DNA from 3 places in the Acidisoma sp. S159 genome. Region 3 is predicted to be linked to each of the others. Evidence: predicted binding sites of a transcription regulator. Region 3 holds the regulator's gene; each other region holds the start of a gene.
The links. The regulator LexA, encoded in region 3, represses DNA repair genes until DNA is damaged. The targets are predictions, from matches to a motif close to TGTTCTANNTANGTTC.
Positions count from the first base shown of each region.

Region 1: the regulator LexA is predicted to act here: its motif matches at 1,430-1,445, upstream of GSQ92_RS19530 (DUF763 domain-containing protein).
Region 2: the regulator LexA is predicted to act here: its motif matches at 1,028-1,043, upstream of uvrA (excinuclease ABC subunit UvrA).

Region 1 is NZ_LMUG01000059.1:588,290-590,552, reverse strand. It holds gene GSQ92_RS19535 (DUF4239 domain-containing protein) at 1-148, shown strand, start outside; gene GSQ92_RS19530 (DUF763 domain-containing protein) at 78-1,418, opposite strand; gene GSQ92_RS19525 (hypothetical protein) at 1,626-1,919, shown strand; gene GSQ92_RS19520 (hypothetical protein) at 2,022-2,263, shown strand, end outside.
Region 2 is NZ_LMUG01000008.1:293,760-296,022, forward strand. It holds gene GSQ92_RS04680 (diguanylate cyclase) at 1-177, opposite strand, end outside; gene ssb (single-stranded DNA-binding protein) at 252-776, opposite strand; gene uvrA (excinuclease ABC subunit UvrA) at 1,055-2,263, shown strand, end outside.
Region 3 is NZ_LMUG01000048.1:153,352-155,614, reverse strand. It holds gene der (ribosome biogenesis GTPase Der) at 1-511, shown strand, start outside; gene lexA (transcriptional repressor LexA) at 823-1,557, shown strand; gene GSQ92_RS15750 (YebC/PmpR family DNA-binding transcriptional regulator) at 1,719-2,263, shown strand, end outside.

The sequences.
Region 1 (2,263 bases), on a different contig from region 3:
ACAGGTCATCATGGCCGGAATGCTTGCGGCCGTGATCTTCATGGCGCTTTTCGTCATCATCAATATCAATTTTCCCTTCACTGGCGATGTGAAGGTCGCCTTGGAACCGCTGCAATACACGCTCGATAACTTTTCGTCGCAGGATTAGCACGCGGCGGAAGAGAGAAAGGACGCACTATCGCTTCGGGCACAGGTTCCCAGCCAAAGACGCTACGCCCACCATATTCGTGCGAATGCTGTCGTTCGGTCGCAATGAAATCGGGCAGCGATGGTCCGGTCACGTGATGCTCAAGTCTGCGGGCTTGCGCGTCGAGACGGCCGATTGCGTCGAGCCGCTCGCTGTCTCCGAGTTTCGCTTTGGTCAACGCCGATTTCAACACCGCGATCGTCCGGTCATAGACCAGGGTGGGCACCGGATACGGCTGCCGGTCCTTGCCCCCGTGAGCGAGCGAGAACCGGGCCGGATCGGCGAAACGGCACGGAGCGCCGTGTACAACCTCGGCGACCATAGCGAGCGAGCGCACGGTTCGCGCGCCGACGCCCGGCACAAGCAACAGCGACGAAAACTCGGCAGGTTCGCAATCGGCCGCCGCAGCCAGAGCGCCGTGCAGTCGCCGCATCATCACGTCTTTCGGGCGGACGTCGTGATGGGCAGGCATAACGAGGTGCGGGAGAAACGGCTCGCCCTGCGCTGCCGGTGATGAGTTCTTCCCTTCCATCGCCACGATCTCACGGATGATCCGATCCGGCCCAAGATCGCGAAGCAAGGCGAGCTGGCCACGCCGTGAGTCGTCCGCTCGACGGTCGGTGAGGTTGACGATCTGCCCCTGATTCTCGCCGTCGATCGCCGCATGCGGCGCCTCGATGAAACTTTTGAGATCCTCGGAGAGCCAGTGGTAGCGGCGGGCGAGCCGGCTCTCCCCGTTCATGCCTTGCTGAACGACGACCCATTTGGCGTCATCCGCCACGATGAAGCCGTGCAGATAGAGGTCGAACCCATCCTGCACGGCGGCGCTATCGACCTTGGCAACGAGCCGGCTCGCCTTGGCTAGAGCCGTCCCGTCGAAGCCGACACGATCTCCGATAGCGACAAGTTCCTGCGGTGTCTGGCGCGAATGCCGCCCTCGCCCACCGCAAACATGGATGCCGAGTTCCCCGGAAAGTGGCCCGAGGCCGTGCTTCAGCGCACCAATGACCGAGGTAGTGATCCCGGAGGAATGCCAATCCATTCCCATCACGGCCCCGAAGGACTGGAACCAGAAGGGGTGGGCGAGCCGGCGCAGGAACTCATCCCGCCCATAATGATGAATGATGGCCTCGGCGATCACCGCGCCAAGCCGAGCCATGCGTTGGCCGAGCCAAGCCGGCACCCGCCCGTGATGAAGTGGCAGATCCGCGCTCCCTGCCCGTCGACCCATAAAGCCTCCTGGAACGAATAGGGAACATCCTCTATCAGACCGGCTAGACTTTGGCGACGGCGGCTCGACTCGCTCCGCGGAACAAAGCCACGATTGTGCCAAGGGATGACTTGCCGTCGTCCGGCTTCTGGTTTGTATACTGATCCGCATCAACGTACCGGCGGGCGACCCTGGCGGATTGGCTTCGCTGGCTGACCGAGAACGATCATGTCACCATTTTCAGCCTATATGGCCGTCACCTCCGACTATCTCTACAGCGCGACCGATCTTCACATCGTGGTCGGAGGCTCTAGGGGCAGTTGGCACCCCAAGGTGAGGGGCAGCGACCCGAAAGACGGCGGTATCGTCGGTGTCGCCTATTACGACAACGATTACGACACAAAGGCCGAGGCAGGGCGCCGGGCCGATCAACTCATGAGCTACGTCATGAAGTTGCGCCAGGCATCTGATCGGGTTGCCGAGATGGGCCCTGCAGGCATCCGTGTCGGCGCCGCGGAATGATCGCGCCGGTATTGCAGGCGTAGCCTGACTATTCGGGGCTGAAACAGCTCCGTAAGGACGGCGGGACATCTTCCCTGGGCCATCAAGCTCAAGGAGATAGCGATGACCCCGCCCGCAGAGCCCATCGATGATTCAATCGTCAAACAACCGTCCTCCCGCATTGTTCGAGCGCTTACACGCATGGATGAAGCGGTTGTCGCGACAGCCCGTGCGGTTTGGCGTGTGATCAGCGAAGGAAGTGCCGCCTACGGAATGGCGGAATACGCGTATTTCATGGATCCTCATTTTCGTGAAGACGCCGCGCATGATACTGAAGCCGATCAGATAGCCGACTACCCACACAA
Region 2 (2,263 bases), on a different contig from region 3:
CTCGTAATAGGCGAGCATGAAGCAGTACCAAGCCATGTGGCTTGCCGCCATGCCACGCAGGAAAGACTCATCTTTCTCGCCGGCGGCTTGGTCATGCACGCGCTGAGCTTCGGCGAGCGCGGTCTCGACCTCACCGGTGCAGGACAGCCGCCAGGCGCGCGCGAGCAACGGTGGCATGCTGCCGAATGGCGGATTGGCCGGCGTCTCCTCCCGTCCGTCCGCTATGGCCGGGTCGTTCTTGGGCGGCGCGTTCAGAAGGGTATCTCGTCGTCAAGGTCGCCGCCGCCCCGGCCGGCATCCCAGCCACCGCCACCGCCACCAGCTCCGCCGCCCGCGCCACTGCGCGCCGCCGCGGGCCGTGCCGCGCGATCAGGTGCCTGATCGTAGGACCGCTCGCTACCACGTGCGGCGCCGCTGCCCTCGGCGGGTCGATCGAGCAACACGAGTTCGGCGCCGAAGCGACCGAGCAGAACCTCGGTCGAATAGCGCTCCTGGCCAGCCTGATCGGTCCATTTCCGGGTTTGCAACTTGCCCTCGAGATAGACCTTGCTGCCCTTCTTAAGAAAGCGCTCGGCCACATCGGCAAGGCGGTCATTCATGATGACGACGCTATGCCACTCAGTGCGCTCCTGGCGCTCATTGCTCGCCTTGTCGTTCCAGCTCTCCGAAGTGGCAATCCGAAGATTGACGATCTTCATGCCGGACTGGGTGTTTCGGACCTCGGGATCCTTGCCGAGATTGCCCACGATAGTCACTTTGTTAACGCTGCCGGCCATAGGCTGGTTCCTCAACAAGAACGCTGGTATTTGCCACGCGGCCTATACCTTACGCCCCAGTCTGGGACCAGCGGTTGCAATGGGCCAGACTTTAATTCGTGCATCGAAACGAGTTTCCAGTCCGTCGCATTGAGCTAAAGTTCTCAGATTCAACCCGGGGTTGCAAGTATTCTCTGGAGCTTTAAATCCGGCGACGCAATGCCGATCTTCCATGGCGGCGGTTTGCACCCGGCACCCGCCTGTCGTAGACGGAACACCTCAGGAACATCGGTCTCAGCGTGACGGACATTCGGCACGGCTCCTTCATCACCGTGCGCGGCGCGCGGGAGCATAATCTCAAGAACATCGACGTCTCGATTCCCCGGGACAGTCTCGTGGTCATCACGGGGCTCTCTGGTTCGGGCAAGTCGTCGCTCGCCTTCGACACGATCTATGCCGAGGGCCAGCGCCGCTACGTAGAGAGCCTTTCCTCCTATGCCCGCCAGTTCCTCGAACTGATGGGCAAGCCCGATGTCGACAGCATCGAGGGCCTTTCGCCCGCCATTTCAATCGAGCAGAAAACCACCAGCCGCAATCCGCGCAGCACGGTCGGCACCGTCACCGAAATTCACGACTACATGCGCCTGCTCTGGGCACGAGTCGGAATCCCCTATTCCCCCGCCACCGGCTTGCCGATCGAGGCGCAGACTGTGAGCCAGATGGTCGATCGAGTCGCCGCCATGCCGGAGGGCACGCGGCTGCTGCTGCTCGCCCCGGTGGTGCGGGACCGCAAGGGGGAGTATCGCAAGGAACTCGCGGAGTTGCAGCGCCGCGGCTTCACCCGCGTCAAGGTCGACGGCAAGCTCTACGAAATTGGCGATGTCCCCGCGCTGAACCGCAAGACCAAGCATGAGATCGAGGCGGTGGTGGACCGCGTGGTCGTTCGCCCCGGCATCGAGCCGCGTTTGGCTGACAGCTTTGAGACCGCGCTCGGCCTCGCGGATGGCGTGGTCTATGCCGAGCCGCCCGATGCCGCAGCGGATGGCAGCCAGCGCATCACCTTCTCCTCCCGCTTCGCTTGCCCGGTCAGCGGCTTCTCGATCGAGGAGATCGAGCCTCGGCTCTTCAGCTTCAATTCGCCGCACGGCGCCTGCCCGGCCTGCGACGGCCTCGGCCTCGAAAGCTTCTTCGACGGCGCGCTGGTCGTGCCAGATGAGCGGCGGCCGCTGAACGCCGGCGCCGTGGCACCCTGGAGCCATAGCCAGACACCTTATTACGACCAGACGCTGCAGGGTCTCGCCAAGCACTTCAAGATCCGGATGACGACGCCCTGGGACGAGCTGCCCCAGAAGGCGCGAGACGGCATCCTTTACGGTACGGGCGATGTCTCGGTCGAGCTGACCTATAAGGACGGTGTGCGCGCCTATTCCGTGAACAAACCCTTCGAGGGCGTGCTCAAAAACCTCGCCCGCCGCTGGAAGGAAACCGACAGTGCCTGGCTGCGCGAG
Region 3 (2,263 bases):
TCAGATCGCCCGGCTGGTCGAGCGCGAGGGGCGCGCGATGGTGGTCGCGCTCAACAAGTGGGATGCCGTACCAGACCGGGAAGCCGTGCGGCGCGCCGTGTCGGATCGGCTGGAGCGCAGCTTGGCGCAGCTCAAAGGCGTCCCTGTCGTGACCATCAGCGCTCTGACGGGCTCGGGGATGCAGCGGCTATTGCCGGCGGTGCGGGCGGTTCACGCCACCTGGAACAAGCGCGTGCCAACATCGGCGCTCAACCGCTGGTTCGCCGATGCGCTGAGCCGCCATCCGCCGCCGGCGGTGCAGGGCCGCCGGCTAAAGCTGCGCTACATCACCCAGGCCAATGCTCGGCCGCCGACATTCGTGGTGTTTGGCACCCGTGCGGAGGCGACGCCCGAGGATTACCGGCGATACCTGGTCAATACTTTGCGCGAGGTCTTCGAACTGCCGGGCGTTCCGCTGCGGATCGACTTCCGTGGTTCGGTCAATCCGTATGCAGATGGCGACAGGGACTAGGGCAAAGCAAGAACCCACCTTCACCCCTCGCTTGCTGCGAGGGATGAAGGTGGGTGGAAGCGAGACAGGAACTCCCTTCCCTGCAAGGAGAGGGTCGGGGGTGGGTTGTCTCAAACACCGCCTTCCAAGACTTCCACGCCACTTCGTCTCGTTTGATTGACGAACTGCCCACAGTGTTCTCTGCCAAAAGACTAGACTCGAAACGTTCCTCTCGCTTGACGCGGCTCGGCGCGACCACATAGAAGTCGCATTGTTGCCGATTTGTTCCGCTCTTTCAGCGGCAAGGTGACCGTCTTTCGGGGTGCAGGACCATGTTGACGCGTAAGCAGCATGAATTACTGGTCTTCATCGACCGCCATCTCAAATCCGCCGGCTATTCGCCGAGCTTTGACGAGATGAAGGAGGCATTAAACCTCAAGTCTAAATCGGGCATCCATCGCCTGATCTCGGCGCTTGAGGAACGCGGCTTCCTCAGCCGGCGCCACCATCAGGCGCGGGCGCTGGAAGTGCTGCGGATGCCAGCCGATTCGCTCAATCCGATTGCGCGGGACATCAGACCGGCCGCGAAAGCGGTCGCGGGCCGGGAGGCTGGTTTCGCGCCGACCGTTATTCGCGGTGATTTCTCCGGGCGCCTGCCGGGTGTTCGCGCGGCGCATGAAGCGGGCGCGGTGCAACTCCCCCTCTATGGCCGCATCGCCGCCGGCCTCCCGCGCGAGGCGCTGCGCGATACCTCCGAACACATCGAAGTGCCAGTCGCGCTGCTCGGCTCCGGCGAGCATTACGCGCTGGAGGTTGCCGGCGATTCCATGATCGAAGCCGGGATCCTGGACGGGGACACGGTCATCATCCGCCGCGTCGAGACCGCCGAAACCGGACAGATCGTCGTCGCATTGGTTGATGACAATGAAGTCACGCTCAAGCGGCTGCGCAAGCGCGGCAATTCGATCGCGCTCGAACCCGCCAATCCACGTTACGAGAGCCGGATATTTCCCGCTGAACGCGTGCGCGTGCAGGGCCGTCTGGTGGCGCTGCTCCGCCGCTACTGATCCAAAGCCAGACCGGGTTGCGGGGCTGAGCCTCGAGCGCCCGCAGCCGGAGAAATCAGGCCCGGCACTGAAGGACGCCGCGACTGATCCCGGCTTGACGGGGCGGGGCGGGTTGGCGGAGACCAAGGCTTTCCTCAGACCCGCCTTCCGGAGCCTTCCCCATGGCCGGCCATAGCCAGTTCAAGAATATCATGCACCGCAAGGGCGCGCAGGATGCGCGGCGCGCCCGCCAGTTCGCGAAGCTCATTCGCGAGATCACGGTATCGGCCCGCCAAGGGCTGCCCGACCCGGCCTCCAATCCGCGCCTCCGCTCCGCCGTGCTCGCGGCGCGGAAGGAGAATATGCCCAAGGATACGGTCGACCGCGCCATCAAGAAGGCCGGGTCCGGCGCTGGCCCCGGCGAGGAATATGCCGAGGTCCGCTACGAGGGCTACGGCCCCTCAGGCGTCGCCGTCATCGTCGAGGCGCTGACCGACAACCGCAACCGCACCGCGTCGGACATCCGCGCCGCCTTCAGCAAGCATGGCGGCGCACTGGGCGAAACCAACGCGGTCAGTTTCATGTTCGAGCGGCTGGCCGTGATCCGCTATCCCGCCGCCGCCGCCAGCGCAGATGCCATGCTCGAAGCCGCCATCGAGGCAGGTGCCGACAATGTCGAGAGCAGCGACGAGGCACATGAGATCACCGGCACGATCGAGAGCTTCTT